One region of the Azospirillum sp. TSO5 genome, then DNA from elsewhere that is predicted to be linked to it. Evidence: predicted binding sites of a transcription regulator. Region 1 holds the regulator's gene; each other region holds the start of a gene.

Region 1 (5,427 bases):
TGATGCGGCAGGCCGACGTGACCGCCGCCACCCGCGCCCTACTGGCGCCGGTGTGACGCCATGCCGGACATCGCGATAGCCGCGGAAAGCCCACGCCAGGATGCGGTGATCGCCCTGGTCGCCGCGCTCGACCGCTATCTGCTGGACCTCTATCCGGCGGACACCTGCCACCTGCTCGACATCGGAGAGCTGGAGGCGCCGGACGTCCGCTTCTTCGTCGCCCGCAAGGACGGCGTTCCGGTGGGCTGTGCCGCGCTCCGCGTCGATCATTCGGGTGATGGCCCGACCGGTTACGGCGAGGTGAAGCGCATGTATGTCGATCCCGCCGCCCGCGGCCATCGCATCGGCGACCGACTGCTCGCCCGGCTGGAGGAGCAGGCACGGGCCGAGGGGCTGACGGCCCTGCTGCTCGAATCCGGCATCCACCAGCACGAGGCGCTGGCGCTCTACCGCAAGGCCGGCTTCGCCGACCGCGGCCCCTATGCCTGCTACGAACACAACGGCGTCAGCGTCTTCATGGAAAAACCGCTTCTGGAGACCGTGCGATGACCGGCTTCACCCATTTCGATGCCGAGGGCAAGGCGGTGATGGTCGACGTCTCCGACAAGGCGGAGACCGAACGCACCGCCACCGCCGCCGCCACCGTGCTGATGCAGCCGGAAACCCTGGCGCTCATCATGCAGGGCGGGGTGAAGAAGGGCGACGTTCTGTCGGTCGCCCGGCTGGCCGGCATCATGGGGGCCAAGCGCACGCCGGACCTGATCCCGCTGTGCCACCCGCTGATGCTGACCTCGGTCAAGGTCGACCTCTCCTGCGATCCCGCCCGCAACGCCGTGGACTTGTCCGCCACCTGCAAGCTGAAGGGCCAGACCGGCGTGGAGATGGAGGCGCTGACCGCCGTCACCGTCGCGGCGCTGACCGTTTACGACATGTGCAAGGCGGTTGACCGCGGCATGACCATCACCGACGTCCGCCTGCTGCACAAGGCCGGCGGCAAGAGCGGCGAATGGGGTGCGTCCACCACCACCCCCTCAGGAGCATAATCCGATGATCTCCGTCGCCGAGGCGCGCGCCCGCATCCTGTCGGCCTTCGCCCCTCTGCCGGCGGAGACCGTCGCCCTGCCCGACGCGCTGGGCCGCGTGCTGGCCGAACCGGTGATTGCCCGGCTGACTCAGCCGCCCTTCCACGCCGCCGCCATGGACGGCTGGGCGGTGCGCGCCGCCGACATCGCCGCCGCGACCGCCGACTCGCCCACCCCCCTGCGCCGCATCGGTGAATCCTCCGCCGGTCATGCGTTCGACGGCCCCGTCGGCCCTGGTGAGGCGGTGCGCATCTTCACCGGCGCGCCCCTGCCCGACGGCGCCGATGCCGTGGTGATGCAGGAGGATTGCAGCGCCGACGACGCCACGGTGCAGATCGGCCGCGCCGTGGTCGCCGGCCGCTTCGTCCGCGAAGCGGGATTCGACTTCACCCTCGGTCAGGAGCTTCTGCCGAAGGGCCGCCGCCTCACTGCCCGTGACATCGCGCTGGCCGCCGGCGGCAATGTCCCCTGGCTCTCGGTCCATCGCCGGCCGCGCATCGCCATCCTCGCCACCGGCGACGAGATCGCCCTGCCCGGCGACCCGCTGGGGCCGAGCCAGATCGTCAGCACCAACGCGCTCGGCCTTTGCGCCCTCGTCACCGCCCAGGGCGGCCTCGCCCACAATCTGGGAATTGCCAAGGATACGCCGGAGAGTGTGGCGGCATTGGCGAAGGGGGCCGCAGGGTGCGACCTGCTGGTCACCACCGGCGGGGCCGCCCATGGCGAATACGATCTCGTGCGCGACGTGCTGGCCGAACGCGGCGTGGCGCTGGAGGTGCAGACCGTGGCGATGCGGCCGGGCAAGGCGCTGATGTTCGGCCGCGCCGGATCGGTGCCGCTGCTGGGTCTGCCCGGCAATCCGGTATCCACCGGCGTCACCGGCGTGCTGTTCCTGCGCCCGATTCTGCGTCTGCTGCAGGGACTGCCGCCCGAGGACGACCGCCTGCCGCTGCGCGCCCGCCTGACCACCGCGCTGAAGGCCAACGACCGCCGGGAGGAGTATCTCCGCGCGACGCTTGCCGCCGGCGCCGACGGCGTCCTGACCGTCACGCCCTTCGCCCGGCAGGACAGCGCAATCACCACGCTCTACGCCCACGCCGATTGCCTGATCCCCCGCCCGCCCAACGCCGACCCCGAGCCGGCCGGCGCCATGGTGACCGTGCTTCCCCTGACCGATGGAGCGCTCAGCATCTAGACTTGGGACACCCCCCGGACGGCGGATGGAACAGTTGAACAGCATCCCGAAAACTGTTTCACGCCGTTCCAAATGTTCCGTTCAAGTTCTAAAAGAAGCCGATGGGGGGCTTGACGCGCGGCAGGAACCAAACTAGAACATGGAGGCAACGTTTGGTTTTTGTTCCATCTTCAGTCTGGCGACGGCCGGGAGGCATCCATGCTCACGCGCAAGCAGCACGAATTGCTGCTGTTCATCCACGAACGGCTCGGCCAGGGCGGTGTCTCGCCGTCGTTCGACGAGATGAAGGACGCCCTGGGGCTGAAGTCCAAGTCGGGCATCCATCGCCTCATCACCGGACTTGAGGAACGCGGCTTCATCCGCCGCCTGCCCCACCGCGCCCGTGCGCTCGAGGTTCTTCGCCTGCCGGAAGGCCTGGACGCCGCCCGCAGCCGCGCCGCCGCCAAGCCGAAGTTCCAGCCCAACGTCATCAAGGGCGATTTCGCCTTTGCAGGCCGCGACACCACGCCTCCCGCCACGACGCCAGCCGCCAACGAGACCGTTCAGCTCCCGCTCTACGGCCGCATCGCCGCCGGCACGCCGATCGAGGCCCTGCGCGACAACAGCGCCTTCGTCGATGTCCCCGTCTCGATGCTGACCGCCGGCGACCATTACGCGCTGGAGGTTTCGGGCGATTCGATGATCGAGGCCGGCATCCTCGACCACGACACCATCATCATCCAGCGCTGCGACGCGGCGGAGAACGGCACCATCGTCGTCGCCCTGGTCGATGAAGGCGAGGTGACGCTGAAGCGTCTGCGCCGCAAGGGCAACACGGTGGCCCTGGAACCCGCCAACGCCGCCTACGAAACCCGCATCTTCGGCGCCGACCGCGTCCGCGTGCAGGGCAAGTTGGTCGGTCTGGTCCGCAAGTACTGAGGCCGTTGCCCCTCCCCAACCCTCCCCCACCTTCGGTGGGAGAGGGAGCGAGTGGCGGCGCAGCGGAGTTCCCTCTCCCGCGAAGCGGGGGAGGGTTAGGGTGGGGATAACAGCGCCTCTCACCTCCCCCCGGTCCAAGGCCGATCCCCCCTAAGTCCCCGCACTGTTTCCATCCTTATCCCCCCGGCCGTCACCGTCAGCGTATGCGCCCCTTCATGCCGCAGCGCCCACCGGTCGATCACCACTCCGGCCCGGCACCCGCGCGCTACCGCCGCCGTCACCACCGCATCCGCCGCGCCACAATCCTCGTCCAGCGCGTCCGGCAGCCGCGGCAATGCCAGCGTCTTCCCACGCACGCGATACAAGCACCCCAGCGCATCGCAACTCAGCGACCGCCCGCCCTCGCTCCATCCGCCCGCCGCCGGCCAGGGCTCCGCCGCTGTCCGCTCCCCGTCGCGTTCCCTCCAGGTCTCGGTCAGCCGCCCGCCGCCCTTGCCCGAGCCACTGAGCCGCCCGTCCGGCAGCCTCACCGCCACCACCGTCCCGTCCCCCGCCACCAGCACATCCGGCCGTTCCACCAGCATCGGCGAGGCCAACCCCGCCAGAATCGGCAGCATCCCCAACCAGCGCCACCGCCGCGTCCACACACACAGCCAGAGCCCGCCCGCCACCAGGGCCGCGAACCCTTCCACCGGCATCGCCGGCACCGTCAGCGATGCCCAGGGCAACCGGCCGAAGAACTCCGCGGTCCAGATCACCGCCCGGTCACCCCAGTTCATGGCGATCAACGCCGGCGCCTCCAGCCCGAAGGGCAGCAGCGCGTAGGCGATCAGGCTCCACGGCATGACCCAGAAGGACGTGATGGGAATCGCTATCAGGTTCGACAGCACGCCATAGAAGGCGATCTGCTGAAAATGGAAGAGCGAGAAGGGCAAGGTCGCCAGCGTCGCCACCACGCTGGTCAGCAGGATCCCGCCGACATAGAACAGCCCCCGCACCAACCATCCCGCGTCACGCCGCCATTCCGCCAGCCTGACACTGCCGCGCTCGAACGCCGCGATCAGCGCCACCACCGCGGCGAAAGACATCTGGAAGCTGGGTCCCAGCATCCCCTCCGGGTCCATGGCGATGGTGACCAGCCCGGCGAAGGCGACCAGCCGCATGCTCAGCGGATGGCGGTCCAGCATGATCGCCCCCATCACCATGCCGGTCATCAGCACCGACCGCACCGTCGGCAGCGGCGCCCCGACCAGCAGCGTATAGGCGAGCGCCGACACAATCCCGAACAAAGCCGCGATCTTCTTGATCGGCCAACGCAGCGCGATATAGGGCACCGCCGCCAGCAGCGCCCGCACCACATAGAACAGGATGCCCGCCGCGATGCCGACATGCAGGCCGGAAATCGACAGAAGATGCGCCAGCCCGCTGTTGCGGAAGTCGTCCAGCGTCGCTTCGGGAATGCCGAACTCCTCGCCATTCAGCAGTGCGGTGGTGACGCTCGCCTCCACCGGGTCGCCGATCGCCGCCGCGACGCGCTCCGCGATGGCTCCCCGCGCCTGCTCGAAGGCGATGGCAACGGTGCTCCATCCCGTCACCGGCGGCGCCTCCACCTGCTCCACCGCGCCCGTGGCGAAGCCGGTCCCACCCAGACCCATGAACCAGGCCCGCCGCTGGAAGTCGAAGGCACCGGGTTCCGCCGGCGCCTGCGGCGGCAACAGCGTCGCCCGCAGCCGGACCACCGATCCCGGGGCGGGAGCGGGGTTGCGGTCTGACAGGCGGATTCTCAAGGCCGCCGGCATCTGCTCCGGTGCCAGTCTGCTGACCGTCACCTCGCGCAACGTGATGCGCACCGCACCCGGCCGCCGCTCCACCGCCATCACCCGCCCTGTGACGGTGGCACCCGCGATGCTTCGGGTCAGGACCGGCGCCGCCATGCGCGCCGTATGCGCCTGCGCAACCAGGAATCCGGCCGCCGCCATCAGCAGGGCCATCGCCACTCCGGCCAATGCGAACCAGCGCCGCACAGCCAACAACAGAATCACCGCCCCGCCGACCGCCGCGAGCCCGCCCCACCAGACCGGTTCCTGCCGCAACCAGAAATACAGCGACACCCCCGCCCCAAAAGCGACGGGCAGCCACAGAACCCAACGCTCCCCCTCTGCTCCTGCCAACGCCGCGAGTCGCCTGCCGGCCCGCGCCAACAGGCGCCGCCATCGTCCGCTGAGCGCCGGT
Region 2 (5,427 bases), on a different contig from region 1:
CGGCGGATCGCCTTCGCACCGGTGGTGGAGTTGCTGGGCCTGGGCCATTTGCTGGACCGCCGGCCGCGTGGCCTGTCCGGCGGTGAGAAGCAGCGGGTCGCCTTCGGCCGCGCCCTGCTGGCACAGCCGCGCCTGCTGCTGATGGACGAGCCGATGGCGTCGCTCGATGCCGCCCGCAAGGCAGAGATCATGCCGTATATCGAGCGGCTGCGCGACGAGATGAACATCCCCATCGTCCTGGTCAGCCACGCGCTGGACGAGGTGGTGCGGCTCGCCACCACGATGGTGCTGATCGCGGAGGGCAGGGTGCGCGCGGCCGGACCAGTGGGCGCGGTGATGGGCCGGCTCGACCTGTCGGCGGTGACCGGTGCGCAGGACGCCGGTGCGGTGCTGGACCTGACGGTCGAGCGCCATGTTCCGGAGGATGGGCTGTCGGTGCTGGCTTTCGACGGAGGGCGCCTGACGGTGCCGCAGATCGACCGGCCGCCCGGCACGGCGGTGCGGCTGCACATCCATGCCCGCGACGTCATCATCGCTTTGCAGCAGCCGAGCGGCGTCAGCCTGCGCAACGCGCTGACCGCAACCGTTGCGGAGGTGGCGGAGTCCGGCCCGTCGTCGGCCGACGTGCGGCTGGCGGTGGGCGGCTCCTTTCTGATCGCGCGAATCACGCGGGCGGCCGTCCGTGAACTGGAACTGGCGCCCGGTCGCCCGGTGGTGGCGCTGGTCAAGGGCATCGCCTTCGAACCGGACAGCAGCGGCGAGGCATCGGACCGGCGGAGGCGGGTGGTGGACGTGTGACCGTCCACCACGTCCGACCTTACTGACCGCCCGAGGGAGTCGAGGTGCCGGTGCTGGCGCCGCCGCCGGCCGAACCGCCGGCCGTCGAGCCACCCGGCACCGTACGGGTGGCGCCGCTGGTCTCGTTCATCGAATTGCCCGACGTGCCGCCCTGCACCGGAACGCCGGTCGAGGGCGGCGGGACGGTGGTGGATCCGCTGCTCGACCCGCTGCTGGTGGTCGGGCTGCTCTGGTTCGACGCATTGGAATTCTGGGCGTTTTGGTCGTCGCAGGCCGCCAGACCCAGAAGCAGGGCGGGCAGGGCCACGATCAGAAACTTGCTGCGCATGGGGTATCGCTCCTCAGCCAGTTGGCGGCGCCATCGGTGGGACCGGAGTTGCGAAGACGCAATGGACTCGGACCCGGACACAACGGCACCGTGTGGGTCCAAACACGCCACCGCCGGTTTCATTCCATGCACCTTCGCTCTATGCCGGGTGGATGGCTGTACCGATGAGCGGGAGCGTCGCCTGGCGGGACACCCGATTACCGACGAGAACTTTACAGGAACATCCTGTCGACTTGTGGCTTGGACGTGACGGATACCCATTACTGGGTTGCGCAAAGATCACGAAGCTTTTGCGACTTGGCTGTTGCATCTTTTTCGTTTGACCGGTGGAAAGCCGCTGTGATTCCATCGTGCCACCATGACGATGATCGCCGACCTCACCGACACGCTCGCCCGCGCCGCCAAAAGCGCGCTCCGCCAAGCAATCATGCCGGCGCTGTGCGCCTGCGTGGTCGCCTACTTCGCCTACTACGCGATCCATGGTGATCGCGGGCTGGTGGCGATGAAGCAGATCCAGGGGGAAATCGCCCAGGCGGAGGATGTGCTGAACCAGCTCCGCACCGAGCGGGAGGATATGGAACGGCGCGCCCAGCTGCTGCGCGGCGACGGTCTTGACCGCGATATGCTGGAGGAGCGGGCGCGGCTGATGCTGAATTTCGCCAACCCGCGCGACGTCATCGTCAAGCTTCCCAAACTGGCCGATCCGGAAGGGGCGAGCCAGCAGAAGTAAGGGGATATCAGCCGATTAACCGAATCGCGGTTAATCTGAAATAGCGCTGCAAAAACAGACGTTTGCGCAGACCTAGAAGCTCGTGTAGTGTGCGCGCCATATTCGCTTCCGGTGCGGGCTCTCGCATGCCCGCAACGCGCGGCGGCAAAAGGTGTTGTCAAAGACCTTTGCCGCTTGAACCCTGGGGAGGAATCATGGCCGCGTCCCGACGCCGTTCCACCAAGGCGCAGACCGACACCGCGCCCGCTCAAGCCGTCTCTTCCGAAGAGCTTCTTCATTACTATCGCGAGATGCTGCTGATCCGCCGCTTCGAAGAGAAGGCGGGCCAGCTGTACGGCATGGGCCTGATCGGCGGCTTCTGCCATCTCTACATCGGCCAGGAAGCCGTCGTCGTCGGCGTGCAGGCGGCCCTGAAAGAGGGCGACGACGTCATCACCAGCTACCGTGACCATGGCCACATGCTGGCCTGCGGCATGGAAGCCAAGGGCGTGATGGCCGAGCTGACCGGCCGCATTGGGGGCTACTCCAAGGGCAAGGGCGGCTCGATGCACATGTTCAGCCGCGAGAAGAACTTCTACGGCGGCCACGGCATCGTCGGCGGCCAGGTTCCGCTCGGCACCGGTCTGGCCTTCTCGCACAAGTACCTCAATGACGGCGGCGTGTCCGCGGTCTATTGCGGCGACGGCGCCATCAACCAGGGCCAGGTGTACGAGAGCTTCAACATGGCGGCGCTCTGGAAGCTGCCTGTGCTGTTCGTCATCGAGAACAACAAGTACGCCATGGGCACCTCGCAGGAGCGCGCCTCGGCCGGTGAACTGCATCAGCGCGGCGCCGCCTACGGCATCCCGGGCTATCAGGTCAACGGGATGGACGTGCTCGAGGTGAAGGCCGCCGCCGACCAGTGGGTGAACTACATCCGCGAAGGCAACGGCCCGGTCATCCTGGAGATGAAGACCTACCGCTACCGCGGCCACTCCATGTCCGATCCGGCCAAGTACCGGACGAAGGAGGAGGTCGAGAAGATGCGGTCGGAGTCCGATCCCATCGACCAGCTGAAGTCGAAGCTGCTGGCCGGCGGCCATGCCGACGAGGACAAGCTGAAGGAGATCGATCGCGCGGTTAAGGCGATCGTCACCGAATCGGCCGAGTTCGCGCAGCAGAGCCCCGAGCCCGATCCGTCGGAGCTGTGGACCGACATCCTGGTCGAGAGCTGACCGTCGTCCACCGTCTGGTCCTGACGTCAACGAAAAGCAGGAGCGGCGCCAGAGGGACGGGTTGCCCCCATATCGGGAGCGGCAACCGGTTTCCCCGCGCCGCCGGAGGTTGAGGAATGCCGATCGAAGTGCTGATGCCGGCCCTGTCGCCCACCATGACCGAGGGCAAGCTGGCGAAATGGGTCAAGAAGGAAGGCGACACGGTGAAGTCCGGCGATGTGCTCGCCGAGATCGAAACCGACAAGGCCACCATGGAAGTCGAAGCGGTCGATGAAGGCCGCGTCGGCAAGATCCTGGTGCCCGAAGGCACCGACAATGTCGCGGTGAACACCCCCATCGCCATCCTGCTGGAAGAGGGCGAGGACGAGAGCGCGCTGTCCAAGGGCGGCAACGCCCCGGCCGCCGCCGCTCCCGCCAACGCCGCCCCGGCCTCGGAAGAGACCAAGGCCGCCCCGTCGGCGGTCCAGGCTCCGGCCCCGGCTCCCACCGTGCCGGCCGCCCCGGTGTCGGCTCCGGAGTCGGACGAGGACAAGTTCTTCGCCAAGACGGTGAAGAAGACGGTCCGCGAAGCTCTGCGCGACGCGATGGCTGAGGAAATGCGCCGTGACGAGAAGGTCTTCGTCATGGGCGAGGAGGTCGCGCAGTACCAGGGCGCCTACAAGGTGACCCAGGGCCTGCTGCAGGAGTTCGGCGAGCGTCGTGTCATCGACACGCCCATCACCGAGATCGGCTTTGCCGGTCTGGGCGTCGGCGCCTCCTTCAAGGGGCTGAAGCCGATCGTCGAGTTCATGACCTTCAACTTCGCCATGCAGGCGATCGACCACATCATCAACTCCGCCGCCAAGACGCTGTACATGTCCGGCGGCCAGATGGGCAGCCCGATCGTCTTCCGCGGCCCGAACGGCGCCGCCGCCCGCGTCGCCGCCCAGCACTCGCAGTGCTATGCCTCGTGGTATGCCCACTGCCCGGGCCTGAAGGTGGTCTCGCCCTGGTCGGCGGCCGACGCCAAGGGCCTGCTGAAGGCGGCGATCCGCGATCCGAACCCGGTGGTCTTCCTGGAGAACGAGATTCTCTACGGCCAGAGCTTCGAGGTTCCGGAGGACGAGGAGTTCGTCCTGCCGATCGGCAAGGCCAAGATCGAGCGTCAGGGCAAGGACGTGACGATCACCGCCTTCTCGATCATGGTCGGCCATGCCCTTGCCGCCGCCGAGGAACTGGCGAAGGAAGGCATCGACGCGGAGGTCATCAACCTGCGCACGATCCGTCCGCTGGACACCGCCACCATCGTCAACAGCGTCAAGAAGACCAACCGCCTCGTTTCCGTCGAGGAAGGCTGGCCCTTCGCCGGCATCGGTTCGGAAATGTGCGCGCTGATGATGGAGCAGGCGTTCGACTATCTGGACGCGCCGGTGGCTCGCGTGGCCGGCCTGGACGTGCCGATGCCCTACGCCGCCAACCTGGAAAAGCTGGCGCTGCCGCAGGTCGCCGACATCGTCAAGGCCGCCAAGCAAGCCTGCTATCGTTGAGAGGAGGGCTGATAGGATGACCGTTCAGATTCTGATGCCCGCCCTCTCGCCCACGATGACCGAGGGCAACCTCGCCAAGTGGCTGAAGAAGGAAGGCGACACGGTGAAGTCCGGCGACGTGCTCGCCGAGATCGAAACCGACAAGGCCACCATGGAAGTCGAAGCGGTCGATGAAGGCCGCATCGGCAAGATCCTGATCCCGGCCGGCAGCCAGGGCGTCGCGGTGAACACCCCGATCGCCATCCTGCTGGAAGAGGGCGAGGACGAGAGTGCGCTGGCTTCTGCCGGCTCCGCTCCCGCCCCGGCGCCGGCGCCCGCTGCTGTCGCTCCGGCCGCAGCACCGGCGCCGTCGGCCGCCCCGGCCGCCGCTGCTCCGGCCCCGGCCGCCGCTCCGGCGACTGCCACTGGTGAGCGCGTGTTCGCCAGCCCGCTGGCGCGCCGCATCGCCGAACAGGCCGGCGTCGACCTGAAGTCGGTCAAGGGCACCGGCCCGCACGGCCGCATCGTCAAGGCCGACGTGGAGGCCGCCAAGGCCGCCGGTCCGGCCAAGGCTGCCGCCGCTCCGGCGGCTGCCCCGGCTCCGACTGCCGCCGCTCCGGCTCCCGCCGCTGCTCCGGCCCCGGCGAAGGCCGAGGGTGTGGATGCCAAGGCGCTCGCCGACAAGCTGGGCATGGCCTACACCGCCGTGCCGAACAGCGGCATGCGCAAGACCATCGCCAAGCGCCTGGGCGAGGTGAAGCGCACCGTCCCCGACTATTTCCTGACGGTGGATGTCGAGATCGACGCGCTGATGAAGGTCCGTGCCGAGCTGAACGGCCGGTCCGACGCCTA
Region 3 (5,427 bases), on a different contig from region 1:
CTGCAGAGCATCTTCGAAACCAAGGTCGCGCGGGCGGAGATCGGCGATGCGCTGGACGCTATCCAGCCGCTGCCGCATCCGGGCAAGGCGGCCTGAGGTCCCATCGCTCCCCCGAACCCCACGCGGAACGGGAGGGTTGCGCAAAGCCGTGCCGACCGTCACACATTCGGCGATGGCTGGCAGGTCGCCCAGCCTTTCGAAGCGTCGATACGGAACGGCATGATGAGCACAGCGGACACCTCGCCCGATCTCCAGGCGCCCGACATCCAGGGTCTGGAAAGCGCCTATCGCGGCCGCAGCGCACGGGTGGCGGTGGTCGGGCTCGGCTATGTCGGGCTGCCGCTGGCCCTGGCGCTGACCGGGGCCGGCTTCGCGGTCACCGGCTTCGACATCGACCCCGCGAAGGCGGCGGCGCTGAATAGCGGGCGCTCCTACATCCGGCAGATCGCCGACGGGCGCGTCGCCGAGGCGGTGGCGACCGGGCGCTTCCGGGCGACGACCGATGCCGGCGAGTTCGCCGCCTGCGACGCCGTGATCGTCTGCGTCCCCACCCCGCTGTCGCCGCAGCGCGAGCCCGATCTGAGCTTCGTCGAGGCTTCCACCCGGCTGATCCGCGACCGGCTGCGGCCGGGCCAGCTGGTGGTTCTGGAATCGACCACCTGGCCCGGCACCACCGACGAGGTGATGCGGCCGATCCTGGAGGAGACCGGGCTGGTCAGCGGTCGCGACTTCTTCCTGGCCTATTCGCCCGAGCGCGAGGACCCCGGCAACATCAGCTTCACCACCAGCACCATCCCCAAGGTGGTGGGCGGCGACGACGAGGGCGCGCGGCGGCTGGCGGTGGCGCTCTACGAGCAGGTGGTGCCGCAGGTGGTGCCGGTGTCCGGCACGCGGGCGGCGGAGGCGACCAAGCTGACCGAGAACATCTTCCGCTCGGTCAACATCGCCCTGGTGAACGAGCTGAAGATCGTCTTCGAGCCGATGGGCATCGACATCTGGGAGGTGATCGAGGCGGCGAAGACCAAGCCCTTCGGCTTCATGCCCTTCTATCCCGGCCCCGGCCTGGGCGGCCACTGCATCCCGATCGACCCCTTCTATCTGACCTGGAAGGCGCGCGAGTACCAGATCTCCACCCGCTTCATCGAGTTGGCGGGCGAGGTCAACACGATGATGCCGCGCCATGTGGTCGACCGTCTCGCCCTGGCGCTCGACCGCCGTGCCGGCATCGGGCTGAGCCGGGCGCGTATCCTGCTGGTCGGCATGGCCTACAAGAAGAATGTCGACGACAGCCGGGAGTCGCCGGGGCTGCGGCTGATGGAGATGCTGCTGGAGCGCGGGGCGGCGGTCGAGTACCACGACCCCTTCATCCCCGTGCTGCCGGTCACCCGCGAGCATGCGGCGCTTGCCGGCCGGACCTCCATCGCCTGGAACGCGGAGACGCTGGCGGGGTTCGACGCGGCGGTGATCGTCACCGACCATGACGGCATCGACTATCAAAGCCTCGCCGCCCATTGCCCGCTGATGGTCGACACCCGCAACGCCATGCGCGCCGTGGAGGGCATTGAGGGCTTCGCCGACCGTGTGGTGAAGGCCTGATGAGGTTCGGCCCGCGGGGGACGGCGGGCCGCCTCCCTCCCGCGGGCCGGCACCGGGATCAGATCTCGTCGTCGCCGCCGAAATCGCCGCCGAAATCGCCCCAGCCGCTGTCCTCGACCGCCTGTTCCGCGTGGTCGGTGGCGGCGGTCGCCGCGTCGGTGGCCGCACCGGCGGCCTCGGCAGCCACGGCTTCGCCGCCGGAGAGCATGCTGGACAGCGCGCTGCCGATCAGCATGCCGCCGGCCACGCCAGCCGCCGTCTGCATGGCGCCGGCCATGAAGCCGCCGCCGGCCCGCGGCTGCTGGGCATAGCCGGCGACGCGCGGGTCGCCATAGGCAGGGGCGCCTGCCGGGCCATTGGCGGCGGCCGGACGGCCCCAGGGCGAACCCGGCGGCATGGCCGCCTGGGCGGCGGCAGGATGCTGGTACTGGGGTTGAGGCTGGGGCTGGGGCTGCGGGGCCGGCCGGCCACCGCCGAACAGGCTGCCGAACAGCCCGCCGCCGCCGGACTGAGCCGGAGCGGCGGGGCGCTCGCGCAGCTGGCGCTCCAGTTCCTCGTTGCGGCCTTGCGAGGCGGCGAGCGCCTGTTCCATCATCACGATGGCCTGGGCCATCAGATAGGGAGCGGCCGGCTGGCGGGCGATGCGCTCGCGGATCAGCGCCTCGGCCTCGGGATCGCGCGGGCCGGATTGCGCCTCGGCCTGATGCAGCTTGGCGAACAGGTCGTCGATGATCTGGCGTTCGGTCTGGTCCATGGCGATGCTCGTTCTCATGAGGGTTGCGGAAGGGATCCCGTTTCCGGCGCCTGCATCCCGAAGGGGCGCCAGCCGAAGAGGCATGGGGCTGCGACCACGCGCCGGAAAGGTGGCGCGCGTCGGGGAGGCGTCGGAAGCGGGAGGGGACGGGCTGCTCAGGCGAGGATTGGGGAAGACGGTCGGGGAAAAGGACATCGGTCCCTCCAAGTGCGGTCACGCCCGTCGGCGCAAAAGCAGGTGAAGAGATCCGACATCGCGACCACGTCTAAGTCGCCAGAGGGGCCCGGATCCAGGTGATGAGCACGTGGCCCCGTCCCGCTTTCCTGTCAAGACGGCGCCCCGCACAATTTGCCCCCGCCATTCGGCTTGCCTTTTGCTTTCAAAAGAACATATTGCGAACATCTTCAAGGGAGAGGGAAGCCTCCACGGTGGATGACGCGCTGCTCGACAAGCTCGAAATTCTCGCCGACGCGGCGAAGTACGACGCCTCCTGCGCGTCGTCGGGAGCGAAGCGGCGGACGGGTGGGCCGGACGGCATCGGCTCGACCACCGGGGCCGGCATCTGCCACGCCTATACGCCGGACGGGCGCTGCGTCTCGCTGCTCAAGATCCTGCTGACCAACTATTGCCTGTTCGACTGCGCCTACTGCATCAACCGCCGCTCCTCCAACGTGCGCCGCGCGCGGTTCAGCGTCGACGAGGTGGTGCGGCTGACGCTGGGCTTCTACAAGCGCAACTGCATCGAGGGGCTGTTCCTGTCCTCCGGCATCATCCGCTCGCCCGATTACACGATGGAGCAGCTGATGCTGGTGGCGCGCACGCTGCGGCGCGACCATGGCTTCGCCGGCTACATCCACCTGAAGACGATCCCGGAAGCCAGCCCCTGGCTGATCGAGCAGGCCGGGCTGTGGGCCGACCGGCTGTCGATCAATCTGGAACTGGCCTCCGACCGCAGTCTGAAGGAATTCGCGCCGGAGAAGGACGGCGGCGCGATCAAGGCAGTGATGGGGCAGGTCGGCGAACGCATCCTGGAGGCCAAGGAGGAGAAGCGGCGCTTCTCCCCCGCCGGGCAGAGCACCCAGATGATCGTCGGCGCCGATGCGTCCACCGACCTGTCGGTGCTGGAGACCAGCGACACGCTCTATCGCCGCTATGGGCTGCGCCGGGTCTATTATTCGGCCTTCAGCCCGATCCCGGAGGCGAGTTCCGCCCTGCCGGCCAAGCCGCCGCCGCTCCAGCGCGAGAACCGGCTGTACCAGGCCGACTGGCTGCTGCGCTATTACGGCTTCACGGTGGAGGAGATCGCCGCCGGGGGCGAGGGCGGGATGCTGGATCTGGGCATCGACCCCAAGCTGGCCTGGGCGCTGAAGAACCGCGAGCGCTTCCCGGTCGACGTGAACAGCGCCGACCGCGAGATGCTGCTGCGCGTGCCGGGGCTGGGGGCGCGGGCGGTCGACAAGATCGTCGAGGCGCGGCGCCACACCAATTTGCGGCTGGAGGATGTGGCCCGGCTGTCGTCGGGGCTGAAGCGGGCGCGCGCCTTCCTGATCGCCGCCGACCACCATCCGGGCGGGCTGACCGACCGCGCCGACCTGCGGCAAAGGCTGGTAGCGCCGCCCAAGCAGCTCAGCCTGTTCTGAGCCATGCATCGTGTGGACCTGAAGGACGGCGCCGACCTCGACGGCTTCCGCCACGCGCTGCGTGGGCTGGTCGCGCTCGGCGTTGGGCCGGACGAGGTGGAATGGAGCGTCGGGGCGGCGCCGTCGCTGTTCGGCGATACGGCTCCCTTGCCGGCGGACGCGCCGCCGGTTTCGCTGCCGCGGCCGGTGGGGGCGATGATCGAAAGCGTGGTCTGCCACCGCGATCCGGAACGCTATGCCCTGCTGCACCGGCTGGTCTGGCGGGTGCTGCGGGGGGAGCGCGACATGCTCGACCACCATGCCGATCCGCTGGTGCACCGGCTGGCGCTGCTCGACAAGGCGGTGCGGCGTGACCTGCACAAGATGCACGCCTTCCTGCGCTTCCGCGAGGTGAGGGATCCGGATGGGAGCGAGCGCTATGTCGCGTGGTTCGAGCCGGACCATTTCATCGTCGAGGCCACCGCCCCCTTCTTCGTCGAGCGCTTCGAGAGTCTGGTCTGGACCATCCTGACGCCGGTCGGGTCTCTGCAGTGGGACCGGCGGTCGCTGACCGTTGGGCCGGCGGCGGTGAAGCCGGAGGGGCTCGACCGCGACGACCGCTTCGCCGAGGGCTGGCAGCGCTATTACGAGAGTACCTTCAACCCGGCGCGGGTGAACCCGACGGCGATGCGGGCGGAGATGCCGCGGAAATACTGGGCCAACCTGCCGGAAGCGGCCGCAATTCCAGCCATGATCCGCTCCGCGCCTGCGCGGGTGCAGGCGATGATCGAGGCGGAGGCCGCCGCTCCCCGCCGCCGCAATCCCGACAAGGCCGTCGCCGCCATGGCCCGCCAGGAACCGGCGACGCTGGCCGAGTTGAACCGCATCATCCGGGGCGCGGATCCGCTGGTGCCGGGGGCGACGCAAGCCGTGCTGGGCGAGGGGCCGGAGGGCGCCGCCATCGCCATCGTCGGCGAGCAGCCGGGCGACCAGGAGGATGTCGAGGGCCGCCCCTTCGTCGGTCCGGCCGGGCAGTTGCTGAGCCGCGCGCTGGAGGAGGCCGGGATCGAGCGGAGCGCCGCCTACCTGACCAACGCGGTGAAGCATTTCAAGTTCGTCGCCCGCGGCAAGCGCCGCATCCACCAGTCGCCGACCGCCGGCGAGGTGAAGCATTACCGCTGGTGGCTGATGAAGGAGCTGTCCTTCGTCCGCCCGCGCCTGGTGGTGACGCTGGGCGCCACGGCGGCGCTCGCGCTGACCGGACGCAGCGTGTCGGTCCTGCGGGAGCGCGGGCCGATGGGGTTCGGCGACTGGAACGGCTTCGTCACCGTCCACCCGTCCTACCTGCTGCGCCTGCCGGCCGGGGAGGGGGCGGAGCAGGCCTATCGCGACTTCGTCGCCGACCTGCGGCGGGCACGGGAGATGGTGGAAGGGGCGGGTTGACGGCCTCAACGGGTA
Region 4 (5,427 bases), on a different contig from region 1:
CGGGACAAGCCGGCGCATCCGCAAGACCAGAAAAATCCGTGACATCCGTGTCTAAATCCGTGACATCCGTGGAAATGTTGCTCCGGACGCCGCGATCTCCCCGGCCGGCGACGGCATTTGCGAAAATTCCTCGAAACCGGAAAAAATTCCCATAAGCTCTCCGCAGACTCACCCTTCTGCGGAGCCGCCCAATGCCCGTCGATCCTCGTACGCTGAAAGACGACCGTTTCCCCCGCTGGGCGGAGGAGCCGCCGACGCCATCCGAAGGCTCTCTGGTCCCCGGATCGCAGTTCCACGAGGAACAGTGGATCATGGCCGCCGGCATGCTGGCACGCGGCAACAGCTTTCTCCAGGTCGCCCGCGCCATGGGATGCAGCCGCACCACGCTGTGGCGGGCCTATTACGGCTCCAAGGATTTCCGAGTCCGAGTCTGGTGGGAACGCGAGGCGCTGAACCGCGAGGCCGAACTGCGGCTGTCCTCGCTGCGCGCCCTGGTGGCCGAGCAGATCGAACGGCTGGTCTCTGCCGGCGATCCCTCCACCGTGCGCTGGCTGGCCGAACGCCTTGGTCTCTTCGCCGGTCTCGATACCCCGAGAGATCTCCCGGACACCAAACCGCAATCGCCCCGTCCAGAAGATCCGCCCGCCGTCACCGTGCCCGAACTCGACGACGATGTCCCTGGCGCGTTGCGCGAGCGCACGCCGCCCGATCCGGCCATGATTGCCGCCATCCTGGCCCGGCCGGAAGCGGAGGGTCCCAAGGGCGTGTTCCCCTGGACCGTCAACGAGCATGAACCCTACCCCAACCTCAACCCTGGCCCGGTGAGCCGCCGCGCCGCCGGTCCCTTCTCCCGGCGCCGGTAGGCGGCGGATGAAACATCACCCGGCCCCCTGTTCCACGCTGTTCCATCCCCCGCCCCTCACAGCAGCGACAGCTGATCCCCCACGGCCGGCGGCACCCGGAAGCGGCTGCAGTCGAGCTGCCAGCTCCGGTCACCCAGCCCATGCTTGCGGCAGGCCAGCTTGAAGCGATGGCGCAGCAGCTCGGCGTAAGGGCCGGTGCCCTTCATCCGCGACCCGAATCCGGATCGGTAAAGCGCGCCGTCGCGGCTCTGCCGCATCAGGCTCAGCACGCGGTCGGCGCGGTTGGGGGCGTGGACGCGCAGCCATTCCTCGAACAGCCCGGCGATCTCCAGCGGCAGGCGCAGCAGGATATAGCTGGCGGCGCTCGCCCCGGCTCCGGACGCCGCCTCCAGGATCGCCTCCAGCTCATGGTCGTTCAGGGCCGGGATCATCGGGCTGGCGAGCACCGCCACCGGCACGCCGGCTTGCGTCAGGCTGCGGATCGCCTCCAGCCGGCGCGGCGGCGTGCTGGCCCGCGGCTCCATCACGCGGGCGAGGTCGCGGTCCAACGTGGTGACGGACAGCGCGACCGACGCCAGCCCTTCCGCCGCCATCGGCGCCAGGATGTCCAGATCGCGCAGCACCAGCGCCGATTTGGTGATGATGCTGACCGGTTGCTTGAAGTCGCGGCAGACCTCCAGCACCCGCCGGGTGATGCCCTCCGTCCGCTCGATGGGCTGGTAGGGATCGGTGTTGGCCCCCAGCGCCAGCGGCCGGCAGTCATAGGATTTCGCCCGCAGCTCCTTCGCCAGCAGCTCCGCCGCGTTGCGCTTGGCGAACAGCTTGGTCTCGAAATCCAATCCGGGCGACAGGCCGAGATAGGCATGGGTCGGCCGGGCGAAGCAGTAGATGCAGGCGTGCTCGCACCCCTGGTACGGATTCACCGACCGGTCGAAGGGGATGTCCGGCGACTGGTTGCTGGTGATGATCGACTTGGCCGAGGCCGGCGCGACACTGGTGCGGACCGGATCGGACAGCACCTCGTTCCCGCCCTCGGCATAGCCGGTCCAGCCGTCGTCGGTCAGGACGCGGGTCTCGCGCTCGAACCGCCCGGTGGCGTTGCTGACCGCGCCGCGGCCCTTGATCGGGGATCGCCGTATCTCGTCCATGCCCGCAGCTTAGCCGCGGCAGATAAGAACGTAAAGCGAACAGAAAGGGGTGCGGCCGGTCTTTCGATCACCGGTCTTTCCATCACCGGTCTTTCCATCACCCTACCCAACAAACATAAAGATATCTTTATGCTTGCATGGTTCCGATGCCGCTGATACATCCTTGGCCAATGACAGAGGCAAGGCCGGGAATTCGATCCGGCCGGCCCCAATCACCATTGCCCACCAGGAGTCATCCCTCATGGCCGCCGAATTCACGGACTACAAGGTCAAGGACATCAGCCTCGCGAACTGGGGCCGCAAGGAGATCACCATCGCCGAGACCGAGATGCCGGGCCTGATGGCCCTGCGGTCGGAGTTCGGCGACTCCAAGCCGCTGGCCGGTGCCCGCATCGTCGGCTGCCTGCACATGACCATCCAGACCGCCGTGCTGATCGAGACGCTGACCGCGCTCGGCGCCACCGTGCGCTGGTCCTCCTGCAACATCTTCTCGACCCAGGATCAGGCCGCCGCCGCCATCGCCGCCGCCGGCATCCCGGTCTTCGCCTGGAAGGGCGAGACGGAGGAGGAGTTCTGGTGGTGCATCGAGCAGAGCCTGCGCGGTCCGGACGGCTGGACCCCGAACATGATCCTGGACGATGGCGGCGACGTCACCCAGATCATGCACGACAAGTATCCGGAGATGCTGAACGACGTCCGCGGCCTGTCGGAAGAGACCACCACCGGCGTCCATCGTCTCTATGAGATGATGAAGAAGGGCACGCTGAAGGTTCCGGCCATCAACGTGAACGACAGCGTCACCAAGTCGAAGTTCGACAACCTCTATGGCTGCCGCGAGTCGCTGGTCGACGGCATCAAGCGCGCCACCGACGTGATGGTCGCCGGCAAGGTCGCCGTGGTCGCCGGCTATGGCGACGTCGGCAAGGGTTCGGCCGCCTCGCTGCGCTCGCAGGGCGCCCGCGTCATGGTGACGGAGATCGACCCGATCAACGCGCTCCAGGCCGCGATGGAAGGCTATCAGGTCATCACCATGGACGAGGCCGCTCCGCTGGGCGACATCTTCGTCACGGCGACCGGCAACGTCGACGTCATCACGATCGACCACATGCGCGCCATGAAGGACCGCGCCATCGTCTGCAACATCGGCCACTTCGACAGCGAGATCCAGATCGACGCCCTGCGCAATCTGGTCTGGGAAGAGGTCAAGCCGCAGGTCGACGAGGTCGTGTTCCCCGACGGCAAGCGCCTGATCGTCCTGGCCCAGGGCCGTCTGGTCAACCTGGGCTGCGCCACCGGCCACCCCAGCTTCGTGATGAGCGCCAGCTTCACCAACCAGGTGCTGGCCCAGATCGAGCTGTGGACCAACGCCGCCAACTACGAGAACAAGGTCTACGTCCTGCCCAAGCACCTGGACGAGAAGGTGGCCCGCCTGCATCTGGAAAAGATCGGCGCCAAGCTGACCGTCCTCAGCGACAAGCAGGCCGAATACATCGGCGTCAACGCCGCCGGCCCGTACAAGCCGGACCACTACCGCTACTAAGCGGTTGCTGGTTGATTGAGAAAGGGCCGTCCCGTCGGGGCGGCCCTTTTTCTTTGCGTTACCTGGGAGGTCAGAGCGGCAGCGTCACCGTGGCGCGCAGGCCGCCCTCGTCGCGGTTTGCCAGGGTCACGTCGCCGCCATGGCCGCGGATGATGCTGCGGGCGGTGGACAGGCCCAGGCCGACGCCGCCGGTATCGCGGGAGCGGGAGCGCTCCAGCCGGTAGAAGGGGGCAAAGACCTTCTCGAACTCCGCCTCCGGGATGCCGGGGCCGTCGTCGTCGATGTGGATCAGGGCTTGAGCGTTGGCACCGTCGGCGCTGGTCTCCAACCGGACGGTGAAGCCGCCGCCATACTTGATGGCGTTGTCCATCAGGTTGGCCAGCGCCCGGCGCAGCGCCACCGGGCGGCCTTCCGCCACCACATGGGCCGGGCCGTCATAGAGGGCGCGGTGGCCGGCATCGACGCGGTCGTCGCACAGGCTCTGCAGCAGGTCGGCGAGGTCGAAGCGGCCGCGCGGCTCGCGCTGGGCGTCGTCGCGGGCGAAGGCCAGCGTGGCGGAGATCATCGCCTCCATCTCGTCCAGGTCGGCCAGCATCCGGCGCTGCATCTCCGGATCGTCGACCAACTCGGCGCGCAGGCGCAGGCGGGTGATCGGCGTGCGCAGGTCGTGGCTGATCGCTGCCAGCATCTGGGTGCGGTCGGCGACGAAGCGGGCGAGCCGCGCCTGCATCCGGTTGAAGGCGCGGGTGGCGGCGCGCAACTCGCGCGGCCCCTCCTCGGTCAGCGGATCGGCCTGACCGTCGACGCTGAGCCGTTCGGCGGCGGCGGCGAAGCCGGCCAGCGGCGCCGTCACCCGGCGGGCGGCCAGCAGCGACACCAGGAGGATCACCGCGACGATCGCGCCCATCCACAACAGGAAGCGGACGATGCCGAAGGGACCGGCCAGCGGATCGCCGCCGGTGAAGCTGAGCCACGACCCGTCGCCGAGCCGCACCGACAGCCGGACATGCGGCCCCCAGCGTCGCGGCTCGTCACCGCCCATGAAGGGCGGGTGCGGGTGGTCGTCGCCACGGACATCGCCACGGGGCGGACGCTGGACCTCGACCATAAGGTTGCGGTCGGCGGTGTCGAGGGACTCGCTCAGCCGGCGCTTCAGCCCTTCGAACCGGCCGCTGGAAATGGCGTCGGGTGACAGCGGCGGCGGGCGGTCGGGACGCCATTCGACGCGCAGGACCGGGTCGTCGATGGCGCGCACCACCCGCTCGCGACCCGACGGCGGCGTGCTTTCCACCAGCTGGACGATGGCGGTGATGCGCTGGATCAGCACGTTGGGACCGTGGATCGGCGGCCCCTCGCTGCGGTCGGTCAGATAGACCAGCGCGCTGATCGCCTGGGTCAGCAGCAGCGCCAGCACCACCGTCAGGGCGATGCGCGCGGCGAGGCTGTCGGGGAAGCCGAGCCGCAGGCGGCGAAGGCTGCGGCGGCGGGCCAGCCGGGATTTCGCCGTCATCTCTTCCGGTTGCGCGGTCACGATGCCGATCCGCCGCTGCCGACCGTCGGGGTGAAGAGATAGCCGCCGCCGCGCACCGTCTTGATCAGCGCCGGCTCTGCCGGATCGGGTTCGATCTTGCGGCGCAGCCGGCTGACCTGCACGTCGATGGAGCGGTCGAAGGGCACCGCCGACCGTCCGCGCGCCAGATCGAGAAGCTGGTCGCGGGTCAGCACCCGCTGCGGATGCTCGACGAAGGCGACCAGCAGGTCGTACTCGCCGGCCGACAGCTGGACCAGCACGCCGTCGGGCGAGCGCAGTTCCCGCTTGGTCAGGTCGAGCGACCAGCCTTCGAAGCGCAGCACCGTGCCGGCCGCCGCCGGAGCG

The links. The regulator LexA, encoded in region 1, represses DNA repair genes until DNA is damaged. The targets are predictions, from matches to a motif close to ATGTTCTANTTTGGTTC.
Region 2: the regulator LexA is predicted to act here: its motif matches at 1,334-1,350, upstream of TSO5_RS07640 (septum formation initiator family protein).
Region 3: the regulator LexA is predicted to act here: its motif matches at 2,736-2,752, upstream of TSO5_RS23875 (putative DNA modification/repair radical SAM protein).
Region 4: the regulator LexA is predicted to act here: its motif matches at 2,038-2,054, upstream of TSO5_RS09175 (PA0069 family radical SAM protein).

The regions. Positions count from the first base shown of each region.
Region 1 covers NZ_LGQY01000032.1:18,494-23,920, forward strand. Annotated here, with positions in the region: gene trpC (indole-3-glycerol phosphate synthase TrpC) at 1-56, shown strand, start outside; gene TSO5_RS09600 (GNAT family N-acetyltransferase) at 61-549, shown strand; gene moaC (cyclic pyranopterin monophosphate synthase MoaC) at 546-1,043, shown strand; gene glp (gephyrin-like molybdotransferase Glp) at 1,048-2,277, shown strand; gene lexA (transcriptional repressor LexA) at 2,476-3,195, shown strand; gene TSO5_RS09620 (ComEC/Rec2 family competence protein) at 3,315-5,427, opposite strand, start outside.
Region 2 covers NZ_LGQY01000027.1:20,398-25,824, reverse strand. Annotated here, with positions in the region: gene modC (molybdenum ABC transporter ATP-binding protein) at 1-798, shown strand, start outside; gene TSO5_RS07645 (hypothetical protein) at 818-1,126, opposite strand; gene TSO5_RS07640 (septum formation initiator family protein) at 1,485-1,856, shown strand; gene pdhA (pyruvate dehydrogenase (acetyl-transferring) E1 component subunit alpha) at 2,051-3,070, shown strand; gene TSO5_RS07630 (pyruvate dehydrogenase complex E1 component subunit beta) at 3,187-4,596, shown strand; gene TSO5_RS07625 (pyruvate dehydrogenase complex dihydrolipoamide acetyltransferase) at 4,613-5,427, shown strand, end outside.
Region 3 covers NZ_LGQY01000105.1:4,058-9,484, forward strand. Annotated here, with positions in the region: gene TSO5_RS23860 (HigA family addiction module antitoxin) at 1-96, shown strand, start outside; gene TSO5_RS23865 (nucleotide sugar dehydrogenase) at 220-1,596, shown strand; gene TSO5_RS23870 (DUF2076 domain-containing protein) at 1,655-2,350, opposite strand; gene TSO5_RS23875 (putative DNA modification/repair radical SAM protein) at 2,779-3,990, shown strand; gene TSO5_RS23880 (UdgX family uracil-DNA binding protein) at 3,994-5,412, shown strand.
Region 4 covers NZ_LGQY01000031.1:15,195-20,621, reverse strand. Annotated here, with positions in the region: gene TSO5_RS09180 (hypothetical protein) at 192-863, shown strand; gene TSO5_RS09175 (PA0069 family radical SAM protein) at 920-2,011, opposite strand; gene ahcY (adenosylhomocysteinase) at 2,253-3,551, shown strand; gene TSO5_RS09165 (ATP-binding protein) at 3,622-5,082, opposite strand; gene TSO5_RS09160 (response regulator) at 5,079-5,427, opposite strand, start outside.